3 regions of the Pseudarthrobacter sp. NPDC059871 genome follow, and region 2 is predicted to be linked to each of the others. Evidence: riboswitches for the same ligand, from Rfam matches in the RefSeq annotation. Region 2 holds a riboswitch; each other region holds the start of a gene.
The links. Region 2 has a riboswitch for cyclic di-AMP ahead of ACFV4R_RS13150 (M23 family metallopeptidase). Riboswitches for the same ligand answer to the same signal wherever they lie in the genome.

Region 1 (10,162 bases), on a different contig from region 2:
TACCAGCAGGAGGAAACCATGACAGACCAGTACACATTCCGCGATCCGGTCACCGCCTACGAGCACATCTCCCCTCCCAAGCAGCACCAGCCTGAACCCGGCCTGGACGCCGAACTGACTCCCAAGGCCGACCTCGGCGAGGAAACCTACCGCGGCACGGGGCGGCTGGAAGGCCGCAAGGCGATCGTGACCGGCGCCGACTCCGGTATCGGGGCGGCAACAGCCATCGCCTTCGCCCGGGAAGGTGCCGACGTCGTTTTGTCCTACCTGCCGCAGGAGGAAGAGGACGCGGCCAGGATCGCGGGGATCATCGAAGCAGCCGGACGCAAGGCCATCAAGGTGCCCGGCGACCTCAAGGATCCTGCAGTCTGCCGCGAAGTGGTGGACACCGCCGTGGCCGTCCTGGGCAGTGTGGACATCCTGGTGAACAACGCCGGCAAGCAGGTGGCCCAGAAGGACCTGGCGGACATCACCGACGAACAGTTCGACCACACGGTTAAGACCAACGTCTACGCCATGTTCTGGCTGACCAAAGCGGCCCTTTCGCACATGCCGGCCGGTTCAACCATTATCAACACCACCTCGATCCAGGCGTACAACCCCTCGCCCACGCTGGTGGACTACGCCACCACCAAGGCCAGCATCAACAACTTCACCAAGGGCCTGGCCCAGCAGCTGGCGCCCAAGGGCATCAGGGTCAACGCCGTAGCGCCGGGACCCATCTGGACGCCGCTGCAGGTGAGCAGCGGACAGCCCAAGGAGGAACTGCCGGAGTTCGGCCAGTCCACTCCCCTGGGCCGCGCCGGGCAGCCGGCCGAACTGGCGCCGGCGTACGTGTTCCTCGCATCGCCGGAATCCAGCTACGTGGTGGGCGAGACCCTGAACGTCAACGGCGGCAGCCCCACACCGTAGCGGCTATTCCGCGTCCTGGTCGGCGAGCAGCGAGTCGGTGGACCCGTCCGGCTGGCCGTCGAAGAACTGGGCGAGGACCGTCTTGAACACCGTCTCGCCGGGCGCGGCGCGGAGGAACAGGGTCATGGACGACCGCAACTTGCGGGCGTCGATGCCACCCAGGATGTCCTCTGCGGAGCGCCCGGCGTGGTGGGTCAGGGCCTGCGCAGACTCAAGCAGCCGCGGGCCCAGCACGTCATGTTCCAGGTAGGCCCGTGCTTCCGCCAGGGAGGCAATGGCGTATTTGCGGGACGTTGCGCTCTGCCCCAGGCCTGCGATCTGGGGAAAAATGAACCACATCCAGTGGCCCGTCTTGTTCCCGAGCTGGAGCTCCGCCACCGCCTGGTCATAGGTTCCGCCGTCCTGGGCAGCAACGAAACGCTCGAGATTAAAGGGCTCGTCCATCGTCATTCTCCTTTGTGGTGGGACAGTGTTGCTGCTGCCGCCCGCAGGTGGGCGTCCGGGTCGGCACCCCAGCGGGCCAGTACGGTTTCCGCGCGTTGCCGGTTGCGGTGCTCCAGCCTGCCCAGGAGCGGCCGCAGAACGTCGGTGACGAGCGGACCGGCAAGTTCAGGTGCATGCGCGGACCGGATGAATCCCTCGACGCGGGTCAGATCCGAGTGCCGCAGCAGGTCCACCCGCGACTGGAGCAGCACCACCGCGGCCTGGCGGCGTTCGAAGACCGGCCGGGCGCCCGGTTTCGGCTGGCCCCACAGTTCCGAGGCAAGCTGGACCACGGCGTCGTGGTCCAGGTCCTTGAACTTCCGGAGGGCGTCGCGGATGGTCCCGCGCACCGCGCCCACTGAGGAACCGTAAGAGCCGAGGACGCCGCCAAACCTGCTGCCGACGTCGTCCGCGCGGTACCACGCGCCCTCGTTCTGCAGCGTGCGGTCGATGAAACCTGCCGCCTCGGCGACGGCGTCCGGACCGGTGGTCACGAGCGCCCCGCGGCTGCGTGCTCGATGCAGTACGGCGTCCAGGGCCGGGCCTCAAGCCTGCCTTCGGCGATGGGCAGGCCGCAGACGGCGCAGCTGCCAAACGTTCCGGCGGCGATCCGGGCCAGGGCCGCTTCCACTTGGTCCAGGCTGGCTGAGCTCTGGTTCAGCAGCGCTGAGGCCTGGGACAGCTCGAAGGCGATGGTGGCACCCTCGGGATCGTGTTCGTCGTCCACGTTGGCTCCCTGGCGGGCGGAGTTGGCTGCGGCGATGTCCGCCCGCAACGCCGGCAGCAGGGCCAGTTTCAGCTGCCGCTCCTCTTCGAGCAGCAGCCGGAAGCGTTCGTAGTCAGCCATGGGAAAAGCCTAGTCCTGCGTCAGTACCAGTTGTTCGCCATCGAGTGGCTCCAGGCTCCGCAGGGCGAACCGTACCTGTCGCGGATGTATCCCAGCCCCCAGTCGACCTGGGTCCGGTAGCTTGTCAGCCAGTCACTGCCGGCGCTCGCGTACTTCCCCGGCGGCAAGGCCTGGGGGATCCCGTAGGCACCCGAGTAGGGGTTGGTGGCCGTGGTCTGCCAGTTGGACTCCTTGGTCCACAGCTGCGCCAGGCACAGGAACTGGTCCTGGCCCCAGCCGTAGGCGCCCAGGCGTCCGGCAGCATAGCTCTTCGCTCCGGCAGGATCGTTGACGGCACCACCGGGAACCGACGGTACGACGACGGGCGGCGGCACCGGCTGGGCCGGCGGTGCGGGCGGCGGGGCCGGGTTCACCGGGGCGGGCTTCACAGGATCCGGGTTCGCCGGAGCGGGACCGGCAGCTCCTGGCGGCGCACCGGGCGCGGGCGGTGGTACCTCCACGCGGGCGTCCGCTGCGGCTTTCGCTGCCCGATCCGAGTCCCGTTGGGCCTGTTCCCGGGCGGCGGCACGCTTCGCCGCCTGCGATGCTTCATAGGCGGCGAGGGCGGCCTGGCCCTGCCGGAACTCCCCCTCAACGGCCGCGGTTGTTCCCTTGAGTGAGGCCAGCTGTGCCGTGAGTTCCCCGCCGTGCTGCTTCTCTTCACTGATGTGGCGGGCTACCGCGTCCTGCGCCGACCTGGCCCCGGCAAGCCTGGCTCCGGCCTCCCTGGCCAGGTTTTCCCGCTCGGACCGTGCGGCTTTCTCCTGCTCACCCAGGGACCATGCCACCTTCGCGGCGGACGCCGCCCGGTCCACCAGGCCGGCTGTCTTCGCGCCCACCAGCTCCACCATGTTGAGTCCGTGGACGCTGCCGGCCTCAAGGGCGTCCAGGGCCATGAAGAATCCAGCCGTGGTTGCACCCGTCTTGTAGGACTGCACGGCAAGGGCGCCGATCTCCCTGCGGTGCGCCTGGAGTTCCCCGCTGGCAGTTGCCGACTGCGCCGCCAGGGCTTCGACCCTGCTGTTGGCTGCAGCGAGTGCCGCCTCGGTAGCGGCGTAGTCCGCCGCAGCGGTCACGGCCACGCCGCCAAGTGTTTCTGCATCCGCCTGCAAACCGGCGAGGAGGCTGCCGATCCGGGTGATCTCGGCCGCTGTGCCCGCTTCAGACTCCCTGGCCTCCCGGACGTCCTCCCAGGAGGGGTACCCCTCCGGCGGGAGGTCGGCGGCCGACGCCGGAACCAGGGCCGCGCCCAGCAGGGCACACGCCAGAAGTCCTCCGAGCACCGGGGACTTCAGTTTGGTAACAAACAGGGACATAGTCCCGTAGCCTACGGCCTCAACCACAGGTTGAACCTTTACTGCTGTGGATTGTTATCCAGCAGAGACGGAAGCCGCGCCACAGCCCTAGACTGTGCCCATGGCCGGCGCCAGCACACCAAGCACCACAGCAATCCGCCGCGGCCCTGCCTCCGCACGGACAGCAGGACGGGCACCCGCCCGCCTGCGGTTGCCGTTCCTGACCGCAGCAGTACTGGCGGTATCGGCCTGCACCCCGCAGCAGCCCACCCCGGCAGCGTCCCCCGCTGCCGCCGCCCCCGGACCGGTCACCATCGAGGTAAACCAGTCCCGCGACCAGTACGGGCAGCACGCCATCCTGCTCCAGCTCACCAACACCACTGACGGTCCCCTGACGGTGGACCTGGCGCGGGTCAGTTCCGCGCTGTTCGACGGGGACATCGAGTGGACGCCACAAGCGGGCGGCCTGGAGCTTCCGCCGCACCAGCCCAAGAGCGTGCCCGCACAGCTTCCACCCCCGGCCTGCGCCGCCCCGGCATCGGCATCCTCGCAGGCCAGCGCCAGGGTTTCCGTTTCTGCGGCGGGACAGCAACCGGCCACGCTGACCCTCCAGGCTCCGGATCCCTTCGGCGTGCTGCCGCGCAACAATACCGAGCTCTGCCTGGCCGCCGACGCCGCGAAGGTGGCCGGGCTAAGCCTGGACCCGCAACTCGAGGTAGCGGCGGACGGCCGCACCGCCGTCGTCCGCCTTCGCGTCAGCCCACGTCAGACGGTTCCCGGAGAGACTCCGTCCCTCACGCTGCACAGCGTGGGCGGCACTCCCCTGCTGGCGGAGGCCGGGCCCGGGCCTGGGGCTGAGCCGTGGCCTCGGAACGTGACGGTCCGGTCGGGGGAACCCGGCACGGTCCTGGCCCTGCGGGTGCGTCCCGCCCGGTGCGATCCGCACGCTGTGGCGGAAGACAAAGTGGGTACCCTGCTGCCCCTCACCGTTGCCGTCGGGAGCCGGGAAGGTGTCCTGAAAGTGGCTGCGGACGGTCCGTTGCGTGCGCAACTTTATGACTTTGTTACGGAGGCCTGCCAGACCGGCTAGGCACCGGGCATCATCCGAGGTCACGGCGGCGTGCCGGGCTGCCCTCCGGACGGTGGCCCCATCCGAGAGGACCGCCTCGTATGTTATCCAAATGTGACAATCGGGTGAACGTCGGGTTATGGTCGTACACGTGTCCCTCCCAAGCGGGACATTCCCCTCAGCTTGCCGAGCCCTGCCGCTGAACCGGGATTCAATCGCTTTCCAGCTGGCAGGGACGGGGGAACCAAGTTTCCGCGGCTTCATTGAAGCCTTGGGGTTAAGTCGATATCGCCTTCCGTCCCTGACGAAGTGCGCTACCGGCCGGGCATCTCCAGCCCGAACCCGACAGCTCACCCCGCAGGCATGGGAGAGGCGATCAACCGTGTCCAAAAATTTCACCACCGCCCGTCACCGTGCTACTCCGGCCGGCTCCATCGCACTGCAGGGCCTGGCCGTGACGGCCAAGGCCCAGGCCCGGACCTTCGGACGCCCGGCACTGGCGGTAGCCGCAGCATCCGGCATTGCGTTCGGCGTCGGAGCTCCGGCACATGCAGGCGTGACCGGCCCGGACAGCACCGAAACCACTAACGTCCAGGCATACTCGGCTCCTGCCGCGCCCGTAGCCGCTGCACCCGCCGCCGCTGCCGGCAACGTCCACACGGTTGTTTCCGGCGACACCCTGGGCGCCATTGCGTCCGCCAACGGGGTTGGCCTGAACGATGTCCTGGCAGCCAACGGCCTCGACGTTTCCTCGATCATCTACCCGGGCGACCAGATTGCCATCCCCGGCGCCGGATACGCAGCCCCGGCCGCTCCGGCTGTCGCTCCGGCAGCAGCACCGGTGCAGACCGCAAGCGCGGCTCCCGCCAACACCGGCATGAACCTCGGCTACGCCTCCGCAACGCCTGCGGCTACCGGCTCGGGCACCGGCGCCGCCATCCTCGCCAACGCTTACGGCCAGGTTGGCGTCACCCAGGATTGCACCGCCATGGTGGAGAAGGCCCTGCGAGCCGTCGGCAAGTCAGTAGGCGACCTGGCTCCCGGCCAGTTCTTCCAGTACGGCACCGTGGTGGGCGCTCCCGCCCCGGGTGACCTGGTCATCTCTGCCGGCCACGTCGGCGTGTACGCCGGTGACGGCCAGATGGTCAGCGGCGGCGTCAACGGCAGCCAGACCCAGGTGCACTCCGTCAGCTGGGTTGGTGCAGCCTCCTACGTACGGGTCGCCTAGCCCTGCTGAGCAGGTAGCGTCCAGCTCATAGAGCTGCAAAAAGGGCGGTAGCCGGGATATCCCGGTTACCGCCCTTTTGCTTGGTTGCCAGGTTCAGGTGCCGCAGAAGGTCATGTACGTCCCGAAGTCCTCCGGGGCGCCCTCGGCGTACCGCTCCAGGCCGGGGCGTTCGCTGTACGGCGCAGTCACCGCTTCCAGCAGGCCGTGCAGTGGATCCAGGTCCCCGCCGGTAGCCGCTGCCAGCGCCTCTTCGACCAGGTGGTTCCGCGGAATGTACGCGGGATTGGTGCTGTCCATCAGCCCGGCATCCGGCCCCAGCTTCTGCCAGCGTTCGGCCCAGGCATCGTACACAGCCAGGTCCATGACCATCCCACGGACAGGACGGCTGTCACCCCGGGCAGCCTTGGCCAGGTTCCTGAAGAAGAGCGTGTAGTCCACCGGGTCGTCCTTGAGGATGCCGGTGACGCCGTCCACCAGGTCAGAGACCTCCTGGGCTGCCGCCGTTTCCGGTTTCCCCGCAACAAGGCCCAGCTTGGTGGCCATGCCGCCAAACCACTCCGCACTGTAGTGCCGCCGGAACCCGCCCAGCGCCTCCACGGCCACCGGAACCGCCGCCTCCTGGTCTTCGTCGATGAGCGGCAGCATGGCTTCGGCGAGGCGGGCCAGGTTCCATTCGGCCATGACCGGCTGGTTGGCGTACGCATACCGGCCACCGACGTCGATGGAGCTGTACACGGCGGCCGGGTTGAATCCGTCGATGAAGGCACAGGGGCCGTAATCTATCGTTTCACCGGAGATGGTCATGTTGTCTGTATTCATCACACCGTGGACGAACCCCACCAGCATCCACTGCGCCACGAGCGAGGCCTGCGCCGCCACCACGGCCCGGTACAGGGCGAGGTAGGGGTTCTCCTCCGCGGCGGCATCCGGATAGTGGCGGCTGATGGCATGGTCCGCCAGCCGGCGCAGGAGTTCCGTGTTTTCCGTGGCCCGCGCATACTGGAAACTGCCCACCCGCAGGTGGCTGCCGGCCACCCGGGCAAGCACGGCGCCGGGCAGCATGTCATCCCGGCGCACCTGCCGTCCTGTCGCCACGACGGCGAGGGAACGGGTGGTGGGGATGCCGAGGGCGTGCATGGCCTCGCTGACCACGTATTCGCGGAGCATGGGCCCGACGACGGCACGGCCGTCCCCGGCGCGGGCGAACGGCGTGCGGCCGGAGCCTTTCAGGTGCAGGTCCTTCAGCCGTCCGCGGGCATCCTCCAGCTCACCCAGCAGCAGCGCGCGGCCGTCACCGAGGAGGGGCGAGTAGCCACCGAACTGGTGCCCGGCGTAGGCCTGGGCCACGGGCGTGGCACCCTCCGGGACGTGGTTGCCCAGCAGGAACCGCACCCCCTCCTCCGAACCCAGATAAGCGGGGTCGAGCCCCAGTTCCGCGGCGAGCGGTTCGTTGAGTACCAGGAGTCTGGGGTCCGGGGCTTCCTCCGCCTCCCAGGGCACCGCCAGCTCGTTGAGTTCGCGGGCGAAGCGGCCGCCCAGGGCGACAATCGATTCTGCAGCAGCGGTCATGGTTTAAACCCTATCCCCGCGGCGGCCGTTGCAGGCCCTCGCGGCGGTTCGGAAGGCGGATGCGCTGGAGGTCATCGGCGGCGATCACGGTGGCGCCCCCGGCGCGGGCGGACGCCTGCCGGGCCAGGAGGGTGACGTCGTTGCCGTACCGGGACGAGAAGTGCGTGAGCACCAGCGTCCGTGCGCTCCCGTGCCGCGCCAAATCGCCTGCTTGCCCGGCGGTGAGGTGGCGGTATTCCTCCGCCAGACCGCCGTCGTGGTCGCTGAACGTGGACTCGGCGACCAGGAGGTCGGCGCCGTCGGCAAGGTCTTCGGCACCGTCGCAGGGGGCGGTGTCCATGACGAACGCGAAGCGCTGCCCGGGGCGCGGAACGCTGACATCGGCGAGTCCGACGCCGTCAAGGGTACCTTCGCGCCAAAGGCGGCCGACGTCCGGCCCGGCGATGCCCGCTGCCGCGAGGCGGTGGGGCAGGAACGTGTGACCCTCCGGCTCGGTGAGGCGGTAGCCGTATGTTTCGATCCGGTGCTTGAGCGGCCGGATATGGAGGCCGTCCGCCACCTCGCCGGCGGCGCCGTGGGGATGGAGCCTCAGGTCCAGGCCGGGCGTGCTGACGGAGACCAGCGCCTGCACCACAGCATCCCCGGAGGCCGGGTAGTGCAGGTGGACCGGGTGGTTGACGCCGTCCAGCACCATCCGGGACAGCACGCCCGGGAGTCCGAAGCAGTGGTCGCCGTGGACGTGGGTGAGGCAGATCCTGGTGACTTGCGTTGCCGAAACTCCGGCGTGGATCATCTGGCGCTGTGTTCCTTCGCCGGGATCGAAGAGCAGCCCCTCCCCGTCCCAGCGCAGCAGGTACCCGTTGTGGTTCCGGGTACGGGTGGGCACCTGCGATGCGGTGCCCAGGACCACCAGTTCACGCACGGCCGCTGCCGTGACCTGCGGCCGCCAGGCCTTTTGCGTAGGTTGCCTGGCCCACGTGCTGCAGGCAGTCGGCGAGGGTACTGACAAGCCGGACGCCGAGGGTCACCGGAGGGTCCCATCCGGGCTCTTGAGCGTCTCAACCACTGCATCGCTGATACGCACGCAGGCGTCCTGCAGGAGTTCAGTGGATTTCACTGGCCGGCTTCTCCCTGGAGCAGCGGGTCCTCCTGCCAGCGGTCCGGATTGTTCTCGGCCGCACCCGGATAGCTGTCCGGTTCGCCGTGTACGGGGTCAAGCTCCTGTGACGCCGCGCTTCCCGGGGTTTCATCAAGCAGCACGTCATTTTCGTCAACGACTTCCAGGCCATCCTCCGGAAGGTTCTGTTCACTCATGGTCACGCCTTTCCTTGGGGCTGCACCCGGTCTGATGCAGCGCAGAACGGTACCGCCAGACAATAGTAAGCATACTGAGCACCCCTGCGGGTGGGAACCGTCCCCCGATAGCCGTGACTTTCGGCCCTACAGATGGCGGGAGTCCGGCGGCCACTCTTATACGGAAGGAGACGTGCTGTCGCCGCGCAACGCTGGGGGCTGCCACCGCCTCCTGAGTCAGCCCACAACTCCGCACGAAAGACCAGGAAACCGGCCATGACATCACGTAAACCGATTGCCGTTGCCACCAACGACTCTGCGCAGAGCCAGGCGGCGGTGCTGTGGGCCGCGCACCGGGCCGAAAAGGCCGGGGTACCGCTGGCGGTCCTCCACGTGGTGGACGACCGCTGGGTGGCCGAGCCCTATCCCTGGTTCGGCGTACTGGAGGAGGCGGGCGACCAACTGCTGAAAACTGCGGCAGGGCGCGTCCGGGGAGCAACACCGGCCACTGTCACCACACGGCTCCTGACCGGGAGCGTGGGCGGTTCGCTGGCCAAGTACTCGGGCAAGGCGTCAATGCTGGTGATCGGTTCCGGCTCCGGGCACCTGGGCGGGACACTGGCAGACCGGGCCCTGCAGGTTGCGGCCTCCGCCAAGGTGCCGGTGGCCGTCGTCGGAACGCAGGACCTTGCCGGACGGTCCGGCGTGGTGGTGGGAATCGACGGCTCCCGGGAGGCTACGCAGGCTGTCGCTTTCGCGGCTGCAGAGGCCGACCGGGAGGGCGATGAGCTCACCGTTGTCTATGCTGTCAGGATGCCCGACCCCGTGACGGATGCGGGGCTGGCCCCGGCGAGCCTTGCCGAGATGGTTTCCGAAGAAGAACGCGTGGTCCTCTCTGAAACCGTGGCGGGCCTCGAGGAGGACTACCCCGACCTGAAGGTACACCGGGTGCTGGACACCGAACGGGACCCCGTTGACGCGCTGGTCCACGCGGCAAGTGGAGCAAGGATGCTGGTGGTGGGAAGCCGCGGCCGCGGCGGCATCAAGCGGCTGCTGCTGGGTTCCACTGCCCACGGGGTGCTCAAGCACCTTCCCTGCCCCACTGTCATCACCCGGATCCAGGCCGGCAAGAACAAGGCCTGACCGGCAACGGAAACCGGCCAGGCAGGGGGCCGGATTCCGCCAACCACATTGTCCGCACCATCAGTTCCGGGGGCGACACCATGAGAAAAACCGCAGCAATCATCATGCTCATCCTGGGGATCCTCCTTTCGCTGGTGGGCCTCACAGCGCTCGCCGGCGGCGCCGTAGCCATGGCGGTGGGGTCCGCGCAGGGTGACGGTTTCCTTACCTCCGGCACGGCCCGGCTGTCAGTCGCATCCCACGCGCTGACCTCGCCCCGGCTCGATGCCATCGGCGAGGGCGTT
Region 2 (10,162 bases):
CGCTGAGACGCGTGGACCACCACTGTCTCGCCGTCGATCCGCGGCCCAAGGAGCGGCTGGATCTTCTTGGCCCGGATGACTTCCTCGAGCACCGGATAGTCGTCGGTGCGCATCACCAGCCCGTGCTGGGGATCCTTCTCCAGGCGCAGCCGACCGTACCTCGACATCGTCTCCTCGATATCGATCAGGAGCGAATGTGGTACGGGAAAGCGTGAATACTTCAGCAGCGTGTCCAGGACCCTTTCGGCGTCCAGCCCGGCGGCACGGGCATTCCACAGCCCCAGCGGCGTGAGCCGGTAGCTGTGCATGTGCTCGGGGGCCCGCTCCAGCTCCGCGAACGGCGCGATGGCATGCCGGGCCTCGGTGGCGAGCTCGTGGTCCACTTCGAGCAGGATGGTTTTGTCACTCTGGACAATCAGGGGTCCGTCGTTCACGCAGGACAGTCCTTTACTGGTGCAGTTCTTCTGCAGCCTCGATATCGATGATCCGGTGGATGGACAGGACCCGCTCCGTGTCCTTGGCGGGGTCGAAGACACGGACTCGTCCGCCGCTTACTGAAAGCGGAACAACGGTTTCCAGGGTGGCATTCCCCAGGCTGTCCACCACGTTCATGCTGATCCGTTGCTTGAGCCGGATGGCGCGCTGCAGCGCCTCCAGGCCCAGCTGGGTTGCCGCTTCGGCCTCATGCCCGGCCGCACCGTGGCGGCCGGGCACGCCGTCCTCCTGGCGCAGGACGGCAAGCTGGGCGTCCACGTCGTCGGCGGCCGGTGCAAGGCGGGGTGCGGTGTACACAGGCCGCGGGCTGTCCTGCGGGACCGGTCCGCGCCGGAGCCGGACTGCGGAGTCCTCCACGCCATCCACCGACGGCGATAGGCCAAGGCCGCGCAGGATCTGCACTGTTTCACGGGGCGGCAAAGAGGACGCCAGGACGGTGGGAGCGAGCTGGACCAGGCCGAGCGAGGCTGCCCGTGGCCCCGCGAGGAGTTCCTGCAGCGCTTCCTCGTCATCGCTCTGGATGAAACTGGCGGAAGTCCCCACCCGAAGCTGCCCATGTCGGGTTGCGGTGTCCTGGATGAGGTATTCCAGCGGCTGCGGCACCGCGGTGGCTGAGTGGTCGCGCAGGAACTGCAGCAGCCGGCCGGCGTCATACCCGGCGTCCAGTGCGCGCCGGACGGAGGCCTCGGAGAACCGGTAGATCGTGGCTGGTCCCTGGCCTTCGGCGTCGGCCATGGCCAAGAGCTTTTCAGCCAGGTCGGGTGCCAAGTAACCAGGTGCCACTGCTGTCAGGTCGGCCTGGAGCAGCACATGGTTCAGTGCAGCCGGCAGGTGCTGGCCCAGGAGTGTCATCGCCTCGTCCGGGTTGTCACCGGCGAAGGCGGCTCCCAGCTGGGTCAGGGCCCCGGAGCCCACCAGGCCGAGCAGCTCGGCCTCGGCGAGGACGCCGCGGATCAGGGAGCTGAAGCGCCGCGCCATCCGGGGCTGCGCCCACTCGGCGCGCTGGAGAACCGCCGCCGCGTCCAGTACCGGCGCGGCTCCGTCGCCGGACGCCGCCTCGGTGGTCAGTTCCAGCAGTATCTCCAGGATGCGTTTGCGGATGACGGGGGCGTCGGGCCGTTGCGCTTCCGCAGACAACGGGACGATGGCCCCGCCGGCAGCCGACCGGTGCGCGGCCGGAACTCCGGAGGTTCCGTTGACAGGCTGGCCCACCAGCGACGGTACGCGTTCGCTGGACAGCCAGGCATTGACCAGCCACTGCCATTGCTCCTGCCGGGGCAGTGCCAGCCACTCAAGCTGCGGTGGCAGCACCCACGACGACGAATCGACGTCCAGGCGGATCAGTCCGGCAAGGCCGCAGAGCTCCAGCAGCAGTCCCACCTGGGGCTGGCTGATCCGCAGCAGCTCACCGAGCCGCCGCGTCTCACGGACCCCTACGCCGCCGCTGCGCAGTGTGGCCAAGGGCTGGCGCTGGACGGCGTGCAGCAGTTCGCCCACCAGCCGCAGGGTGTCCGAAATGGCACTCAGGGCAGCATTCCGCCGGAGGGCCGCGGTGGTGGTGCCGAGCTCCGGCGCCGGCGGCGTCAGGGTGAAGTCGTTGATGATGGCACCGCCCCGCAGGGACAGGCCGACGCTGTGGGGCAGTTCCACATGGGCAGCGTCCAGCGGAACCAGCAGCCCGCGGGCCAGCAGCCAGTCGATGGGTCCGACGTCGGCGCCCTCGGTGGTGACGGACGCCTTGCGTTGCGCCTGGGGGACGGCACCCATGGCCCAGTTCCGGAACCTGGCGAGCAGCGCCGTCGTCCGCTCCGGGGCATGGGCGAGGATGTCCTGCACTGCCTCCGGCGAGGATGTCCAGTGCTGCAGGGCCAGTGCTGCTTCCATCGGGGTGGTGGCGTCCTGGATCTCGACGCCGCTCCGGTGCAGTTCGGACACAAGCTGGACCGCCCGTTGGGCGAACGCCGGCTGGAGCCGGACAAGTTCCGTGTAGCTGCGGCCCAGTCCCGCGGGATAGATGCCCACCACGTCCTTGAGGCAGCCCACGGGGAGGTAGAAGCGCTGGCGGTTGACGGCGGGGGTTCCGTGGGGTGGATCGGCCCGGTGAACCAGGGCAAGTTCCTGCAGGCGGTTGAGGATCCGTTCCAGGGTGGGCACCGAGGAGCCTGCAATCATCTTGTGCAGCGCGGGTGCGCTGGCGCTGTGCCCGGTATCTGTGTTGGTGCACAGATGGAGGGTTTCAAGGACCTGCATCTGTGGCCTGTTGAGCCGCTCCAGGGCACGCTGGACGCTGACCCGCGAGCTGGCCCGCGCCGCCAGGGCAGGGAAGTCCGGCACGGCGGGGGAGAGCAGGTCCGGCCGCGCGGCGAACAGCTCCCGCAGCGAGTCGTCGCTGCGGGCCTTCAGGTCCTTGCTGAGCGCGCGAATGAGGGACATCAGTCCAACGTTACCGCTGGTCAGGTTTTCCTGCCCGGCGCCGCCCTGCAACGCCGTCGAGCACCAGGAAAAGCATCAGGATGAATGCCGCGGGCAGGCCGTACAGCGCCGTGTAGGTAACCCACGCGGGAGCCACTGACCCGGCAAAGGCGAGGGCCATGACCGCCGCCACGGCGGCCAGCGAGAGCACGGCAATGACGGCGGCGGCAATCATGATGGGCCGCCGGTAGCGCGAGGGTGTCATGGACGTAACGCTACCGCCCCTCCGGCAGCGCGCGTGAACCGGCGTCCGGGGCGGCATGAAGCGGGATTCGGGGGCGGGGCAGGATAACCTTGAAGGATACAGACCAACGCGGTACGCAGCTGCCATACCTTAAACCCGCACAACCGGTGCGGATGCGGTGGCGGCCGGCCGTGTCTCACAACAGCAGAACGAAGAAGGTTGATTCAATGCCTACCGGCAAGGTCAAGTGGTATGACAAGGAAAAAGGCTTCGGGTTCCTCGCGGGCGAGGACGGCCAGGAGGTCTTCCTGCCCAAATCGTCGCTGCCCGAGGGCGTAACGGAACTCAAGGCCGGCACCCGTGTGGAGTTCGGCGTGGCTGACGGCCGCAAGGGGGCCCAGGCCCTGGGCCTGCGCGTCCTCGACAAGACTCCCTCCATTGCCAAGGCCAAGCGGCCCAGCGCCCGCGACCTTGCACCCCTGGTCCAGGACCTGGTGACTGTCCTCGACAATCTCTCGGGCACCCTGTCCAACGGCAAGTACCCGGACGGCAACAAGGGCAAGGCAATTGCCGCCGCCCTGCGTAAGGTTGCCGACGAGCTGGACGTTTAGGCAGCAATGAATCCGGAAGCTGAACAGCCCGACGCAGGTATGCAGGCCTCGGAACAGGAGATAGCCGTTGTGCCCCAGTCGGCTGCCTCGGAGCGCACCGCCGTCTCCCGCGCCGCCGCGGCCGTGAAGGCGGCTCCCCAACGCAAGGCCGGCGTGCCGGTGTGGCGGACAGGGAAGCCGGACGCATTCCTGGCCGCCGCCGTCGACGTTGCCAGGACTGCCCTCGAGGGAATCACCTCGGCGTCGGACATCGGTCCGCACCTGGCTGCCAAGAGCGAAGGCGACCGCCTGGTGACGCACCTGTTCGAATCCAGGTTGCCTGGCTACTCAGGATGGCAGTGGTATGCCGTCATCACCCGCAACTCCCGCTCCAAGCTGGTGACGGTCAACGAACTTGGCCTTTTGCCCTCGGAGGATTCGATCCTCGCCCCGGAATGGGTGCCGTGGGCTGAGCGGGTGCGGCCCGAGGACGCCCGGGAAGAGGACCACGAGCAGGAGCGCGCGGTTCCCGACGCCCAGGGTGCCGGGGAATCGGCCGCTTCGGCGGCCGGAGCTCCCGAAGCGGAATCGGAACAGGAACCGGGACAGACTGGGCCTGCGCAGCAGGCCGGATCCTCGGACGCTGGCCAGGCATCAGACGGGGAGGGCTAGCCAGCCCTTCTGTGGTGGTCCCATCGACCCAACCAACAGCGAACGGCGCCGTCCGGGGTAAACCCGGGCGGCGCCGTCGTATGTTCAATCGCCGGGGCCTTGCCGACGGCGGGAGCTACTTGCGCAGCTCGCCCACCACAAAGTCGATGCTCGCCAGCAGGGCTGAAACGTCCTCGGGGTCGATGGCAACGAAGGTGGCGATACGGAGCTGGTTGCGGCCCAGCTTGCGGTAAGGCTCCGTGTCCACGATGCCGTTGGCGCGCAGGATCTTGGCTACCGCGGCGGCATCCACAGAGTCGTCGAAGTCGATGGTGGCAATGACGTTCGAGCGCTCGTCCGGGTTGATGACGAACGGCGTCGCGTAGTCAGATGCCTCGGCCCAGGTGTAGATGCGGCCGGCGGAGTCGGCGGTGCGTCCCGCTGCGAAGTCCAGACCGCCGTTGGAGTTCAGCCACTGCACCTGCGCGTCCAGCGTTACCAGCGTGGACAGCGACGGGGTGTTGTAGGTCTGGTTCAGCTTCGAGTTGTCGATGGCGGTCTGCAGGTCCAGGAAATCCGGGATCCAGCGGTCGCTGGCTTTGATCCGTGCTGCGCGTTCCAGCGCGGCGGGGGAGAACAGGCCAAGCCACAGCCCGCCGTCAGAGGCAAAGTTCTTCTGCGGGGCGAAGTAGTAGACGTCGCTCTCGGCCACATCTACGTCCAGGCCGCCGGCGGCGGAGGTTGCATCGACCAGGACCAGTGCGCCCTCATCGGCATCAGCTACGCGCTTCACCGGAGCGGCGACGCCGGTGGAGGTTTCGTTCTGCGGCCAGGCGTATACGTCGACGCCGGCCTCGGCCCGGGCTGCCGGGCGGGTGCCCGGTTCCGAGGTGACGATGGAGGACGCATCCAGGAAGGGTGCCTTGTTGGTGGCGGCGGCAAACTTCGACCCGAACTCACCAAAGGACAGGTGCTGGGCCTTCTTCTCCACGAGGCCGAAGGAGGCAACATCCCAGAACGCGGTGGAACCGCCGACGCCGAGGACGACCTCGTAACCCTCCGGCGCGCGGAAGAACTGGCTGAGGCCCTCGCGGACCGAGCCCACGAGGTTCTTGACGGGGGCCTGCCGGTGGGACGTGCCCAGGATGGTCTTCGACGCCGCAGAGAGCGCATCGATCTGTTCCTGCCTGACCTTGGACGGCCCGGCTCCGAACCGTCCGTCCCGGGGCAGGAGGTCGGCGGGAATAGTGATGCTGGTTTCGCTCACGGGGGCTCCAATGTCGGCGGGGAGGTGGCTTTGGCCGGGCGGGCGGATAACGCCACCCGACAGTCGGCAGTGACTGCAATACAGGCCTTTCCCATTCTGCCTGAACAGGCGTAGGCGCGGGAGCCGGAGCCGCCAAAGTCCAAACATTGAGACACGGGAACGTGGAGCCTGCAACTATTAGGACAAAGTCAAAATAGGCTAAGCTTGCCTCCGGACTATGTCGCGCCGCATGGCGGCGGGCCGTGTGGGACAACGCGGAACAACGCAGGGTATTGCGCTCGAGGAGCTGAGCTGGATGACGGATCTGATCGACACTACGGAGATGTACCTTCGGACCATCCTGGAGCTGGAGGAAGAGAACATCGTTGCCCTGAGGGCCCGTATTGCCGAGCGGTTGCGCCACTCGGGCCCCACCGTGTCCCAGACCATCGGCCGGATGGAGCGTGACGGCCTGGTGGTGGTGTCCGGCGACCGCCACCTGGAGCTCACCGAGGTTGGCCGCAAACGCGCCACGGAGGTCATGCGCAAGCACCGCCTTGCCGAACGGCTCCTGGCTGACGTCATCGGCCTGGACTGGGCCTACGTCCACGACGAAGCGTGCCGCTGGGAGCACGTGATGAGCGAGCGTGTTGAGCGCCGGATCTACGAACTGCTCAACCACCCCACCGAATCTCCTTACGGAAATCCGATTCCCGGACTGGCCGCCCTGGGCGGGCACCCGGAGCTGTCCTTGGCCGACGGCGCGATCAGCCTCCTGGAGGCCATGAAGACGTACGGCCCCGCCTCTGCCGTGACCATCAGCCGGCTGGCCGAACCCATCCAGGTGGAACCCGAACTCCTTTCCCAGCTCGACGAAGGCGGCATCCGCCCTGGAGCAGCGGTATCGCTGGAGCGTGTGGGGGACTACATTTCCGTCCGTGTTCCGGGCATTGAAGGCGCCCTGGAACTGCCTCCTGAAGTGGCTGCCCACGTATTCGTAGCCGTCAACTGACACCGTAAAAGCCACGCTTTTACCCCGTGGGAGCTGGATCACGCAAACATAACGGAATTGTTACTAAGGGACTTAAGCCCCTATAGTTGAACGAAAGCGTTGATACTTAAGCGTTACCTGATCTGGAGCCGAGCTCTGCCAGCGGATCAGGAGCACCAAGTCATAACTGGCAGAGGCGGGGGAACCACAACTGGCAGCGGGGGACTGCCTTGGGGTGAAGTCCGTCAGCAGCAAGCCTCTTCCAGTGAAGGAACCTTCCGGGGATTTCTCTGTGCCGCAGCTTGCTTACGGCGGACCGGGTCTGTGAACTCTCTGACCCGAATCCGACAGCTAACTTCGCAGGCTATCCAGAGAGGAACCCTTCTTGACCATGCAGACCCCCCGGGGCCGCCGGCGCGCGGCGGGCCCCGCTGCTACGCCGCGTGCTGTCGAAGCCGTCCAGGCTGCCGAGACCTCGCGCCCCCGCGATCTTCACCGTGATGCGCGCCGCCGTCGGGGTCCATTCCGCCAGATAACGGAATTCGCCTCGGCCAGCGGCATCGGCCAAAAGGCCGGCATCGCGCTTGCCGCCACCGGCCTGGTGCTCACCGTGACCGTCCCCGTCACCAGTCCTGTTATGGCGACTGACGCCAGCGGAACCGGTGCCGTTGCCGCCTCGTCGGTGACGCCGCAGCCCGCGATTTCCGCAGAAGCTGGCGCCCAGATCGACTTCAGCCGCTCCGCCGTCGTGACCCAGGCGGACCCTGACGGCAAGCTCAAGCAGCTGCTCAGCGCCCAGTCCGCAGGATCGGTCTCCCGGGCTGCATCCGCCGGTACCCTGGGGGCCCCGCTGGCCACCATGGCCACGGCATCGCCGTTCGGCTACCGCGTCAGCCCCATCACCGGCGGCACTGGCGACTTCCACCGCGGGCAGGACTATGTTGCCCAGTGCGGAACCTCCGTGATGGCTGCCGCCACCGGAACCGTGACCTTTGTGGGCTGGCACCAGTACGGCGGCGGCAACAGGGTGGTGGTGGACCACGGCAACGGCCTGGAGACCACCTACAACCACCTGTCGTCGTTCAACGTCACCGAGGGCCAAACCGTCTCCCGTGGTGACGTCATAGCCCTCAGCGGGACCACTGGCGCCTCCACCGGCTGCCACCTCCACTTTGAAGTCCAGGTCAACGGCGAGGTCGTCGACCCCACCGGCTGGCTCTAGCCAAATGATGGTGGACTCTCGAATGGCCGTGACCCGCCGTGACCTGAATGTGACATTCAAACAAAACTGCTGTACCGTCTAACTCGCGTCAACTTTTCCGAAGTTGACGCTCTTGAGTGGATTGCCTAACTCTGCCACCGCTCAAGGTCCGTTCGCATTTCATCGTCTGGCAGGGGCGGGGGAACCAATTTTGGCCTTCTTGTTTCGAAGGCCTTGGGGTTAAGTCACGAAAGCTTCCTTGGAAGCCGTGTGGCCGGGTGACTCCCATCCGAATCCGACAGCTCACCTCGCAGGCATTGGGAGAGGCTACCTTCGTGTCTTCACGCCATAATGCTGCGCGCCACCGTGCGCAAACGGTTCGTACCAACCCTTTGGGCGCCGTGTCCAAGGCTGTTAGTGCCAATGCCGGGACAGTGGGTCGCCAGGCTGCAGTAGTTGCAGCTGCTTCCGGCCTCGTTCTGGGTATGGGCCTGCCGGCCGTCGCGGACACCACCGCGGGTGTCTCGGCATCCACCGAGTCGGGTTCGGCCCAGACGGCCCTCGCCGTCACCGCGGCACCTACTGCCACCGTTTCCTTCGAGCGCCCGGTCATCAAGACCACCGCCGCTCCGAAGCCCGAGCCGGTACGCACCCAGTCCACAGCTTCAGCAGCACGGGATGCCGGCAACGCCGTCACCGCAGCCGCTGACTCGACCGAAGCTGCCTCCGAGAAGCTCGCGGAGACCGTTTCCTCCGCCGCCACCTCGGGCATCGCGGCTATCGCGTACACCGGCATTGGCCACCCGTACGTGTGGGGCGGCACCAGCCCCAACGGCTGGGACTGCTCCGGATTCACCCAGTGGGTCTACGCCCAGGCCGGCATCAGCATCCCGCGCGTCAATGCCTGGAACGCCATGAAGCCCACCTCCACCCCGCAGCCTGGCGACCTCGTCATGCAGAACGGCGGCGCACACGTTGGCATCTATGTCGGCAACGGCATGATGATCAGCGCGCTCAACCCGTCCCAGGGCACCCTCCTTCACGCGGTTGCCGCCACCGGAACCTCCTCGTTCTACACCATGAACTAGTTTCTGGGGCCCCAGGCCCCAGAAACTTTTTCTTTGCCCCCGCTTTTCGCTAATTCACACATCCCCGTTCGGGACGCGCCGACGTACCCCCAAGATGCCGGCGCGTCCAAAACCCCCGTGTTGCCTACAGGCCCGGGGACAACGAAAGAGAGAACTGATGACGACTCGTGCTACCGCACGGCATCGCGCCGAAGTCACCAAGACCAACTCAATCGCCATTATCGCCAAGGCTGTTGGCGGCAACGCCGGCGGCGTTGGGCGCCAGGCAGCGGTTATCGCCGCAGCCTCGGGCCTGGTCCTGACCAGCGGCATCGCCGCAAACGCAGCTGACACCAACGTCCAGCGCGACTCCGCTCCTGCATCAGCTTTTGAAGTTGGAACAGCTGTGGAAGCCCCGATCTCCGCGGCGTCCACCATCAACATCTCCTTCGAGAAGCCGGCCGTCAGCACCAGCCCGGCTCCGGTGGTTGAGGCAGAGCCCGAGGTTGAGGTCCAGGAAGCCGCTCCGGCTCCGGCCGCCCAGGCCGCCGCAACCCAGACCGCTGCAGCGCCGAAGGTCACCGCTACCGTCACGGCGCAGCCCGCATCTGCTCCCCAGGCATCCTCCAGCGGCAAGGGCGCAGCAATCCTGTCCGCAGCGTACGCCCAGCTCGGCGTCAACCAGGACTGCACCATGCTGGTCACCAACTCGCTGGCTGCCGTGGGCATCAACTTCCACGACTGGCCCGCCGGCTACCTCTCCCTGGGCCGCACCGTGAGCGCTGCCGAGGCCCAGCCCGGCGACCTGATCTACTACGCCGACGGCGGCGCCGGCATGGCCCACATCGCTGTTTACGCCGGCAACGGCCAGGCTGTGCACGGCGGCTACAACGGCAACCAGACCGTGGTCTTCAGCGCCAACGTCGGTTCCGGGCCGGTCTTCATCCGCGTCAACTGATCTTCCTGAAAGGGCCGGCCGGTACGGCCGCCCCCGGAGTGAAAGGACCCCTGCCCACGCGGCAGGGGTCCTTTGCCGTTCACGGGCGGTGCGCTCCGGACGTCCTTCCCTGACGATACTGTGTGCCGTGATTAGCTGATCCTGCATTTCTTTGTTTACTCTTGTGGTGTCGATCCATAGCCCGGACATGCCGAGGGCAGCCGGCCCTCGTGCCCCTGACGGGTGCGGCCGTGAAGAGGTACGTGCATGCGCACTCTCGTTCTGAATGCTGGATATGAACCGCTGGCGGTTATTACTTTCCGCCGGG
Region 3 (10,162 bases), on a different contig from region 2:
GCCTCGACCTGGCCGTCTCCCTTCTCACCGACCCCGTCTTCGACGCTTTCCTCACCGGACAGTCAGCCTTCGAGGACCTCCCGGACGTGGTCCAGGGCCTATCCGATGGAAGCCTCGAAGCCCTCTGCCACGTCATCGAGTACCCGCAGGACGCCGCCCGCCAGCCTGAAGACCCGGCCTGAAAACCCGACAGCCGGCACACGCCAAGCCCACCGATTCACCACACCAGACCGACTCCACCAAACAGAGCCAGAGGTAATCCATGTTCAGCCTGACCGTCCGCCGACACTTCATGATCGCCCACAGCCTGCCGCGTGAGGCGTTCGGACCGGCCCAGGGCCTGCACGGTGCAACCTTCGTCGCGGAGGTGGCGTTCCGCCGTCGTGCCCTGAATGACAACGCGATCGTCTTGGATATCGGCGCCGCCGGAACCGTGATCGAGGAGGTCCTTGACGGACTGAACTACAAGAACCTGGACGAGCACCCGGACTTCGAGGGCAAGCTCAGCACTACCGAGGCCCTCGCCCAGTACATTGCCCAGGCCGTGGCGGAGAAAATCAGCGATGACGACGACGGCCGCCACCTTGACGGGATCGACGTCACCCTCCGCGAGAATCCGGATGCCTGGGCCACGTTCTCGCTGGACCTCAACGCCTGATCCATGCGCGTGGTGCGGTTGCTGGTCCCCGCCAACATTCGCCACAGCTCCGGCGGTAACGTCTACAACGCCCGCCTGGCAGAGGGAATGAAAAGCCTGGGCTGGGACGTACGCCTGCTTCCGGTCGAAGGGAACTGGCCCCACGCTTCTGCCAAGGAACGACGCCGGTTCGGCAGCATTCTTGGCGCGTGGGAACCGCAACCGGAACACCAGTCAGCCGTGGTGCTGGTGGACGGACTGGTCGCCGTCGGCGCCCCGGACGAGCTCGAATTCGCGGCCAAGGCGGGCCGGCGAACTTTCGTCCTGGTGCATATGCCCGTCCCGGAAACCTCCGGCCCGGAAGCGTTGCAGAAAGAAGCAAGGGCACTCCGTGCGGCGTCGGGTGTCATCTGCACCAGCAGCAGCGCGGCCGCCATCCTCAAAGCGCGCGGCCTTCCCAACGCCCGGGTCGCCCTCCCCGGAGCCGATCCGGCCCCACCCGCCACAGGCTCCCGGCCTCCACACCTCCTCGCCGTGGCCGCACTGCTGCCCAACAAGGACCAGCTCCTCACCGTGGCGGCCCTCGCCGGCATCCAGGATTTAGAGTGGACGGCCTCGCTGGTGGGATCGGAGCAGGCAGATCCGGCCTACGCCAAGCAGGTGGAGGAAGCCATCGCCCGCAGCGGGCTGGCCGGAAGAGTGCAGCTCACGGGGGAGTTGACGGGGGATGCGCTTGAGGCGGAATGGAACCGTGCAGACCTGAGCCTTCTTGTCTCGCGCGAAGAAGCGTTTGGGATGGTGGTCACCGAGTCGCTCGCCCGCGGTGTTCCGGTAGTGGTCCGGCAGGGTACCGGTGCGGTCGAAGCGCTGGACCTTGCCTCACTGAAGGATGCCGACGGCGGCATGCGCCTTCCTGGGGCGGCGCTGACGCTGCCACGCGGGGGCGAAGCGGACGCAGCCGTACTCGGCCGGACCCTTCGGCAGTGGCTTGAGAACCACGCTGTGCAGCGGGACTGGCGCAGCCGGGCCCTGGAAGCGCGTGGCCTCCTGCCCGGCTGGGAGAAGACGGCAGGGAACGTCGTGCGTGCGCTGACCGGCGCCGGGTAGAGCCCAGCCAGGGCAAGACTAAAAAGGTCTCCGCTCACCAGCCGAAGTGGTGGCGACTACAACCGTGTCCGGTGATCCGCAAAGAAGTCCCGCAGCAGCACCGAGCTCTCGTCTTCCCGGATGCCGGGGTAGACCTCCACCCAGTGGTTGAGCCGCCGCTCACGGAGGATGTCGAACACGGACCCCGCTGCGCCAGCCTTTTCGTCCCAGGCGCCGAACACCACCCGGGGAATCCGGGCAAGAACAATGGCCCCGGCGCACATGGCGCATGGTTCCAACGTGACCACCAGCGTGCAGTCGGACAGCCGCCACCCGTCGTCCGGGCCGCCGCCGAGCCGTGCCAGTTCCCGCAGCCGCTCTGCAGCCTGGCGGATGGCCACCACCTCGGCATGGGCGGTGGGGTCTCCGAGCTCCTCCCGCTGGTTCCGCCCCGAACCCAGCACCTCGCCGTCGGGCCCCAGCACCACGGCGCCAATGGGAACATCGCCGGTAGCGAGCGCCGCGCGGGCTTCCGCCAGGGCGAGGCCCATCCACTCGTCGTAACTGTTCGATGCGGAGACCATGGCTCAATGATAGTTTCGAGGGATAGTAAGCCTGCGTACTGAATGCCGGGGAGGCGCCGTGAGTACCGTTCGGGACCGCGTGGACCGTTGGATCAAACCGTATGCCGCCTTGTGGCTGACCATGGCCGTGGGCGGAACCCTGATCGTCGCCATGGCGCTGCTGGGCGCCGAAGTGTATTCGGACGTGGTGGATGACGAAGGCCTGGCGAGCCTTGATATCCCCGCCCTGGACTACGCACAGTCACTGCGGAATCCCGGACTTGATGCGTTCGTCACGGGTTTCACCAACATTGGCGGCGGCATCGGCATGCCCATCCTCGCCACGCTCCTCACCGCGTGGCTGACCTTCCTCAGCAGGTCGTGGCGCCCGCTCCTCCTCGTTGGCGGCGCAGCTGCGGTTTCCACAGCGGCCACCACCCTGGGTAAGCGGCTGGTGGGCCGGACCCGGCCGGACCACTCCGAAGCTGTTCCGCCGTACGAAGACTCGCCGTCGTTTCCCAGCGGGCACACCCTCAACACCACGGTGGTGATCGGCGTGCTGGTGTACATCATCTGCCTGCAGTTCCAGGTCCTCAGCGTCCGCATCACGGCCATCACCGCGGGTACCGTCTTCATTGTTTCCATGGGCCTGAGCCGGGTTTTCCTGGGCCACCACTGGTTGACCGACGTCATTGCCGGCTGGACGCTGGGCCTGGCCTGGGTCGGGTTCGTCATCCTGGCCCACCGGATGTTCCATCTGATCCGGCGGAAGCAACATGCCGGGCCGGCGCCCACGTTTGAGCGTCCCGTGGTGCGCGATGTCGTAGCGGACGCCATGCACCACGACGGCGGAACGCATGGCCGCGGAACGGACCACGACGGCGGGACGCACCCCCGAGGGTAGGTTCACGACGCCGGCACGCACCCCCGAGGGTAGGTTCACGACGCCGGGGCGCACCCCCGAGGGTAGGTTCACGACGCCGGGACGCACCCCGGCAGGCGGGTCACGCGCCAAGAGCCCAAGCCAGGAACTCCGGCATGGACAGCGCCGGATGATAGTTTTGAGCAATGCGCACTCTCGTTGTGGACCACCCGCTGGTCGCCCATAAGCTCACTGTCCTCCGGGATAAGAACACCCCTTCGCCCGTGTTCCGGCAGCTGACCGAAGAGCTGGTGACACTGCTGGCGTACGAGGCCACGCGCGAGGTCCGCACCGAACCCGTCACTATCGAGACGCCGGTCAGCACCACTGTGGGCACGGCCTTCACCAAGCCCACGCCGTTGGTGGTCCCCATCCTGCGCGCCGGCCTCGGCATGCTGGAGGGTATGACCAAGCTGGTCCCCACCGCAGAAGTGGGTTTCCTGGGCATGGCCCGCGACGAGGAAACCCTGGATATCATCACCTATGCCGAGCGGCTGCCCGAGGACCTTACCGGCCGGCAGGTCTTCGTCCTGGACCCCATGCTTGCCACGGGCGGAACGCTGCGCGAGGCCATCAAGTTCCTGTTCAAGCGCGGGGCCTCGGACGTCACGTGCATCTGCCTGCTTGCGGCCCCGGAGGGCCTGGCCAAGCTGGAGGAGGAGCTGGGCGAGGCAAACGTGCACATCGTCCTCGCCTCGATTGACGAGAAGCTGAACGAAAAGTCCTACATCGTTCCGGGCCTTGGGGATGCGGGAGACCGCCTGTACGGCATCGCCGGCTAACCGCATCGACCGGGCGGAGGGCCTTCCGCAATATGGGGTCCGGCCGTAGCCTGTGGCAATGGACTGGAAACTTGAACTCGTGTTTGTCCCCGTGTCCGATGTGGACCGCGCCAAGGATTTCTACGTTAACAAGGTTGGTTTCAACGCCGACTTCGACGAACGCCCGTCGGAGTCCATCCGCTTCGTGCAGCTGACCCCGCCCGGCTCGGCATGTTCCATCTGCATCGGTGAAGGCCTCACGGACGCTCCTCCGGGTACAGGCTCCAACCTCCAGCTGGTGGTCAGTGACATCCAGGCCGCCCACGACCACCTGAAGAACAACGGCGTGGACGTCAGCGATGTGGACGTCCAGGACTGGGGTCATTTCGTGTACTTCGCAGACCCCGACGGCAACCGCTGGGCCGTCCAGTACATCCCGGGACGGTAACGGCACGTTCTGGCCCCCCGGACCACGACGCCTTCGCGGTATTTCGCCGCCACGGCGAAGCAGGTGCCAATCCGCTCGGCGGCCGGAGGGTCAACTCCAAAAACTGCTACCTCGCACGCATGGCTGCGGAGACGACGACGGCCGCCGCTGAACCGGGAAGGTTCGGCGGCGGCCGGTCGGAAGGGCCTCAGCCAGTGCGGGTTCTTAGTACCAGTTGTTACCCAAGTGGAAGTTCAGGGCGCCACACGGGGACTGGTAGCGCTCCTTGATGTAGTTCAGGCCCCAGTTGATCTGGGTGCGGTAGTTGGTCAGGTAATCGGGACCGGCGCTCGCCATCTTCTCGGCGGGCAGAGACTGCACGATCCCGTAGGCGCCGCTGCTGGCGTTGGTAGCGGTGGTGGTCCAGTCGGACTCCTTGGTCCACAGGGTGACCAGGCACTGCATCTGGTCCTGCGCCCACCCGTAGCTGGCCAGCTGGCCGGATGCGTAAGCCTGTGCGCCGGCAGGGTCGTTGACGGCGACGACGGGGGCAGGCTCGGGAGCGGGGGCCGGAGCAGGCTCGGGTGCCGGTGCCGGTGCCGGTGCAGGCGCTACAGCCGGGGCAGGTTCTGCCGCGGGTGCGGGTGCCGGTGCTGCCTCCTGGGGCTGCACCTTGAGTTCGGCGGGCGCGGACGCGGCCGGGTTCGAGCGGATTTCACTCTTCTCGATGCTCATCTGGGAATCGGCGGCAGCCGGGGACTCGGCACCGGTGGCTGCCACGCGGGAAAATCCGTCCGTGGCCTGGCCTGCGGCGCCGACGCCTACCAGCATCGCTGCGGACACGGCGAGGACCGCCGCGCGCTTGCCGAAGGCAGACTTCTTGCGGGTTTCAGGCTGCGCGCTGTGGCTGGGAGCCGATTTTGGGCGTGGTTTTACCGTGAATTTAGACATGTTTGATTCGCCTCTCACACCTGCGGAGTTAGCTGTCGGGTTCGGATGAGGGCATCCGGCCGCACGGCAAATACACGTGCTGGCTTAACCCCAAGGGCAGTACTGCGTTGCCCGGGACGTGGGTCCCCCGCCTCTGCCTCAGTTCAAGCGAAATCCGGGAAGTGGCAGAGCTTGGCGTCATCCGGATATGCGGCCCGAACGGGAACCGCACCATATCGACGGTACAGGAGAGCGGCGCTTAAGTCACATTTAGGTAACAGACATCACGACGTCGGCGCGTCGCCTTGGCGAATTCAGGGCACGGTTGGCAGACGGAGCGCGAACTCCGTCATCCCCGGCCGTGATGTGACCGTTACCCGGCCTCCGTGCGCTTCCACGATGGACTGGACGATGGAAAGGCCCAGCCCGCTGGTGCCCTCGGCAACGGCCGCGCCGGCCTGGTCGCCGCTGCCCTTGCGGGCCGCGTCTGCGCGGGCGAAGCGTGAAAAGACGTGGTCCACGAAGTCCGCCGGGATGCCCCCGCCGTCGTCCGTGACCGTTACGACAGCGGCGCCGTCCGGTGCCGTACTGACGCCGGCAACCACGGTGGTTCCGGCAGGGGTGTGTTTGCGGGCGTTGGACAGCAGGTTCATGAGCACCTGCCGCAGCTGCGCGCCGTCCCCGTGGATCAGCACCGGCTCCGCAGGAAGATCCAGCCGCCAGGTGTGGCTGGGGGCCATGACCTTTTCGTCGCTGACGCTTTCCACCACCAGCTGCGTCAGATCCACCTCGGCCAGCTTGAGCGGCTGGCCCTCATCCAGCCGCGCCAGGAGCAGCAGGTCCTCCACCAGTGCCGTCATCCGCTCGGACTGGCTCTGTACCCGGGCCAGCGATTTCTGACCGTCGGGTGTGAAGTCCTCGGTCATCCGCATCAGCTCGGTGTAACCACGGATGGCGGTCAGAGGGGTGCGGAGCTCGTGCGAGGCATCCGCCACGAACTGGCGCACCTTGGTTTCGCTCTTCTGCCGGGCTTCCAAGGCGCTGGCCACGTTGTCCAGCATGAGGTTCAGTGCATGCCCCACACTGCCCACTTCGGTGCCCGGGTTGGAGTTCGACGCCGGCACCCTGACGGCGAGCGCCACCTCACCGGCGTCAAGGGGCAGCTCAGACACCCGGGTGGCAACCTCGGAAAGTTGTTCCAGGGGTTTCATGGTGCGGCGGATCAGTACCGTCCCCACCAGGCCGATCAACAGCAAACCGCCCAACGATACGAACACGAAGGTCCACACCAGGGACCTGAGGGTACTTTCCTTGGTAGCCAGGGGGAGTCCCGTGACCAGGACATCGCCGGAGTTTGTTTGGACCGCGATCAGCCGATAGTCACCGCTGGACATTGAACGGTCCACCGGCTGGGAGTTGGCGTCGAGTGCAAGGAGCGTCTCCTTGTCCTCCGTGGACAAGGGTTGGCGGGTGGTGTCCGAGGCGAGGAAACCGCCGGAACTCACCTGGCCGTTGCGGATGCTCGCGTTCACTGTGCCGATTCTCTGGCCCCTGGCGTCCAGGGGGTCCCGTCCATTGAAGCCGCCAAACGGCGGGCGGCCGGGGTTGTCGGCAAGGTTTGCGGCCTGGCTGAGCTGGTCATCGAGCTGCCGGGTCAGGAAGGCGTCCATCGATGCGTAGCTCACGATGCCAACGGCGCCGCAGATGGCGATGAGCAGGGCCATGGCCAGGGCGATCAGCCGGGTACGCAGGTGCCAGGTTGCCGGCCTGAGCCAACTCCGGGCGTAGGGAGCTTCTGAAGTGGCCATGGCGAGCTACTCTGCCGGCTTGATGACGTAGCCGGCCCCGCGGACGGTGTGGATCATAGGCGGATGGACGGCGTCGATCTTCTTGCGGAGGTAGGAGATGTAGAGCTCCACAATGTTGGCCTGGCCGCCGAAGTCGTAGTCCCACACCCGGTCAAGGATCTGCGCCTTGCTGATGACGCGCTTGGGGTTCTCCATGAGGTAGCGGAGCAGCTCGAACTGGGTGGCCGTCAGCTGCACATCATCACCGGCGCGGGTGACTTCCCGGGTGTCGACGTTGAGCACCAGGTCGCCCACCACCAATTCGGCAGTGTCCATGGCTGCGACGCCTGAGCGCTGGACCAGCCGGTGCAGGCGGAGGATGACTTCCTCCATGCTGAACGGTTTGGTGACATAGTCGTCACCGCCGGCGGCCAGGCCGACGATACGGTCCTGGACTGCGTCCTTGGCGGTCAGGAAGAGGGCTGGCACCTCCGGCGCGAAGGCGCGGATCCTGCCCAGCAGCTCCACGCCGTCGAACCCCGGAAGCATCACGTCCAGCACCAGGACGTCGGGGCGGAAGTCCTTGGCCAGCTTCACCGCCTCGGGCCCGTCCGCTGCCACTGCCACGGACCACCCCGCCATCCGCAGGCCCATGCTCATCAGCTCGGAAAGGCTCGGTTCGTCGTCCACCACCAAGGCGCGGATAGGGGAGCCGTCCGGGTGGGAGAGCTTGGGGAGGTTGTTGGTCATGGAGTGCGAGGTGGCCATGGGACAACTCTCCGATCCTTCGATATAGGCTGGCTTTGGGCTTCCTGTGCCCCAGCTGTGAATCCCAGCCTAGCCAGCTGGGCGTCGCAGCGGGTGTGGCAGCGTCGGCGCCAAGGTCCGAATGTCACGGTCAGCACTGCCGTCCCGGGATTGGGCCGCTCCCGTTCAGCGGCCAGCCCGCCGGATGGGGGAGTACGACGGCGGACGCGGACCGGTGGCAGGAACAGCCGGCAGGGTGGGGCGCACCGCAGCCGTACCCGGCAGAGGGGGCGCCCGGGGCTTTGGACGGCCGGGCATTGGGCAGCCGGGCTTTGGATAACCGGGGCAGCGGCAGCACGGGTGGCACCTTGGGCATCTCGGAAGTCAGATCCGGGTTAACCGTCCGCGTTACCGCCCTCAAATCCTCGGACAGCTACACGGCCCAGACCATACTGCTTGCGACGGCGCCCGGTACGGCAGCAGCCGGGTGCGGGGAGCACCAGCAACTGAACGGCCGGCGCAATGTGAGACGCCGCCGCGGTGGCTTCGTTCGGGTAGTCGGGAGCCGAAAAGACCGCTAGCAGGCGGCAACGAATTGGACAGTGGAGACCCTCCGGTGGATGGATTCTATGTCAAGCGATTGAAATTCGGAGTGATTCGATAGATTGCACATTTATCGAAGATAGTTCAATCAAATGACCTACCGAAGGCTCATTCTCGGATAACGAACGTTATTATTTGACCTTCCCAGAATCGTGATCTGTCGCACATTTTGCCGCTTTGTCTCACGATGCGGACGATTCTGCCCATTGTTACTTGCAAGTTGCCATTGTTACGCTGCACACTTCCAATGTGAACAAGAACTCAACAGCACCTGCAGCCGCAGAATATTGGCCCAGCACATCAGCTGCTGCCGACATGCGCTGTTGTCGAATGCACGCCTGACCTTCCACACCCTTCGAAGTTCTTAGGCATTCGCCCCCAGCCCAGCGTCGGGCGCCCCTCCCCATTCGCAGTGCGGGGAAACCCAGCATTCGAGTGCCGCTCTGGCGGCCATTCACATTGAGGTAAGCATTCCATGTCAGTTGCATCCGGATACGTCCACATCTCCGTCCGTAACGCCGCCAAGGCCGGCCAGCCGTCTGGCCTTCGCCCCGGTTTCGGCCCCCGCCCCTCGCTTGCTCCGACGTCCGGAAACAGCTTCCCGGCTCAGGGCTACGCACCCCAGGGCTACAACCCCAACTCCTACGGCCAGCTCCGCGCCGTGCAGCCTACGGAGACCGCGGCGCCCCTCACCGCCCCCACCCCGGTGGTGGCCGGGCCCAACGCCGTCCGGCCGGTTGCCAACGAAAACGTGGCCCGCGGGTTCGTGCTGTACATGGGCATTGACGAGGAAACCGCTGCAGCTGCCGGCACCTCCATTGCCAAGCTTGCCCAGGAAATCCGCGCCTACGCCCAGTCCCTGGTGACCGGCGCCGAAAGCTACGCCGCCGTGGCGGTTGCCCCTGCCGGCACCCCCGGTTCCGCGCTCGACGTGGTCCGTTCCACCTTCGGCGACCCCACCGTCAACGCCCGGCAGCGCACCGAGGCACCCCGGCCCCAGCAGCCGCAGGAGCCCCGCCCCTCCGGCGTCCTGATCGACCTCGCCCGCCGCGAAGTCCACCTCGACGGCGAATCCCTCAACCTGACTTTCAAGGAGTTTGAACTCCTGAACTACCTGGTGGAAAACGGCACCCGCACGGTGGGCCGTGACGAACTGCTCGAAGGACTGTGGCGCAACGCCGAAGAGGTCCCCAACGAGCGCACCATCGACGTCCACATCCGCCGCCTCCGCTCCAAGCTCGGCCGGCTGGCCAACACCGTCCGCACGGTCCGCGGCCAGGGCTACCGGTTCTACGAGCACCCCGAGGTCGTCGTCTGGGCCGCTCCGGAATACTCGATCTAGTCCTTCACCGACGCACGAAAGCGGCATTTCGCCGTGCCTTCGACACCTCCTTCGTTCCGCCCCGCGGCCTCCCTCGCCTCGCAAGCTCGGCCAGGGAACCCTGGCCGCGTGGGCCCCGGCGATGCGGCACTACGCGAAACGCCGCTTTCGTGCGTTCGGGCCCGTGAGTGGGTGGCCTCCGCGGCTGGTGTTTTTGGGCGTTAGGCTTGGGCCATGAGTGAGCACCATCTTCGCCGGCTTGTGATCATGCGGCACTCCAAGGCGGACTGGCCCGGCGGGGTTGCCGACCATGAGCGGCCCCTGGAGGAGCGCGGCCACCGGGAGGCGCCGCTGGCTGGGAAGTGGCTGCTCAAGCAC

Region 1: another riboswitch for cyclic di-AMP. It lies ahead of ACFV4R_RS11670 (LysM peptidoglycan-binding domain-containing protein); the one in region 2 lies ahead of ACFV4R_RS13150 (M23 family metallopeptidase).
Region 3: another riboswitch for cyclic di-AMP. It lies ahead of ACFV4R_RS07915 (hypothetical protein); the one in region 2 lies ahead of ACFV4R_RS13150 (M23 family metallopeptidase).

The regions. Positions count from the first base shown of each region.
Region 1 is NZ_JBHWJV010000007.1:201,901-212,062, forward strand. It holds gene ACFV4R_RS11640 (glucose 1-dehydrogenase) at 19-912, shown strand; gene ACFV4R_RS11645 (DUF1810 domain-containing protein) at 916-1,356, opposite strand; gene ACFV4R_RS11650 (DNA alkylation repair protein) at 1,359-1,889, opposite strand; gene ACFV4R_RS11655 (TraR/DksA family transcriptional regulator) at 1,886-2,242, opposite strand; gene ACFV4R_RS11660 (lytic transglycosylase domain-containing protein) at 2,263-3,597, opposite strand; gene ACFV4R_RS11665 (hypothetical protein) at 3,698-4,666, shown strand; cyclic di-AMP (ydaO/yuaA leader) riboswitch at 4,852-5,024, shown strand; gene ACFV4R_RS11670 (LysM peptidoglycan-binding domain-containing protein) at 5,028-5,873, shown strand; gene ACFV4R_RS11675 (YdiU family protein) at 5,967-7,442, opposite strand; gene ACFV4R_RS11680 (ribonuclease Z) at 7,453-8,364, opposite strand; gene ACFV4R_RS11685 (hypothetical protein) at 8,556-8,756, opposite strand; gene ACFV4R_RS11690 (universal stress protein) at 9,012-9,878, shown strand; gene ACFV4R_RS11695 (DUF4389 domain-containing protein) at 9,959-10,162, shown strand, end outside.
Region 2 is NZ_JBHWJV010000009.1:55,122-65,283, forward strand. It holds gene ACFV4R_RS13115 (DNA repair helicase XPB) at 1-434, opposite strand, end outside; gene ACFV4R_RS13120 (helicase-associated domain-containing protein) at 448-2,928, opposite strand; gene ACFV4R_RS13125 (hypothetical protein) at 2,939-3,172, opposite strand; gene ACFV4R_RS13130 (cold-shock protein) at 3,379-3,762, shown strand; gene ACFV4R_RS13135 (DUF3027 domain-containing protein) at 3,769-4,413, shown strand; gene serC (phosphoserine transaminase) at 4,529-5,659, opposite strand; gene ACFV4R_RS13145 (metal-dependent transcriptional regulator) at 5,955-6,650, shown strand; cyclic di-AMP (ydaO/yuaA leader) riboswitch at 6,767-7,010, shown strand; gene ACFV4R_RS13150 (M23 family metallopeptidase) at 7,021-7,851, shown strand; cyclic di-AMP (ydaO/yuaA leader) riboswitch at 7,964-8,161, shown strand; gene ACFV4R_RS13155 (C40 family peptidase) at 8,232-8,918, shown strand; gene ACFV4R_RS13160 (NlpC/P60 family protein) at 9,076-9,855, shown strand; gene ACFV4R_RS13165 (HNH endonuclease) at 10,102-10,162, shown strand, end outside.
Region 3 is NZ_JBHWJV010000004.1:225,485-235,646, forward strand. It holds gene ACFV4R_RS07880 (zinc-binding alcohol dehydrogenase) at 1-182, shown strand, start outside; gene ACFV4R_RS07885 (6-carboxytetrahydropterin synthase) at 263-658, shown strand; gene ACFV4R_RS07890 (glycosyltransferase family 4 protein) at 662-1,744, shown strand; gene ACFV4R_RS07895 (nucleoside deaminase) at 1,801-2,307, opposite strand; gene ACFV4R_RS07900 (phosphatase PAP2 family protein) at 2,366-3,190, shown strand; gene upp (uracil phosphoribosyltransferase) at 3,355-3,990, shown strand; gene ACFV4R_RS07910 (glyoxalase superfamily protein) at 4,049-4,417, shown strand; gene ACFV4R_RS07915 (hypothetical protein) at 4,622-5,347, opposite strand; cyclic di-AMP (ydaO/yuaA leader) riboswitch at 5,351-5,507, opposite strand; gene ACFV4R_RS07920 (sensor histidine kinase) at 5,641-7,134, opposite strand; gene ACFV4R_RS07925 (response regulator transcription factor) at 7,141-7,881, opposite strand; gene ACFV4R_RS07930 (winged helix-turn-helix domain-containing protein) at 8,939-9,805, shown strand; gene ACFV4R_RS07935 (histidine phosphatase family protein) at 10,019-10,162, shown strand, end outside.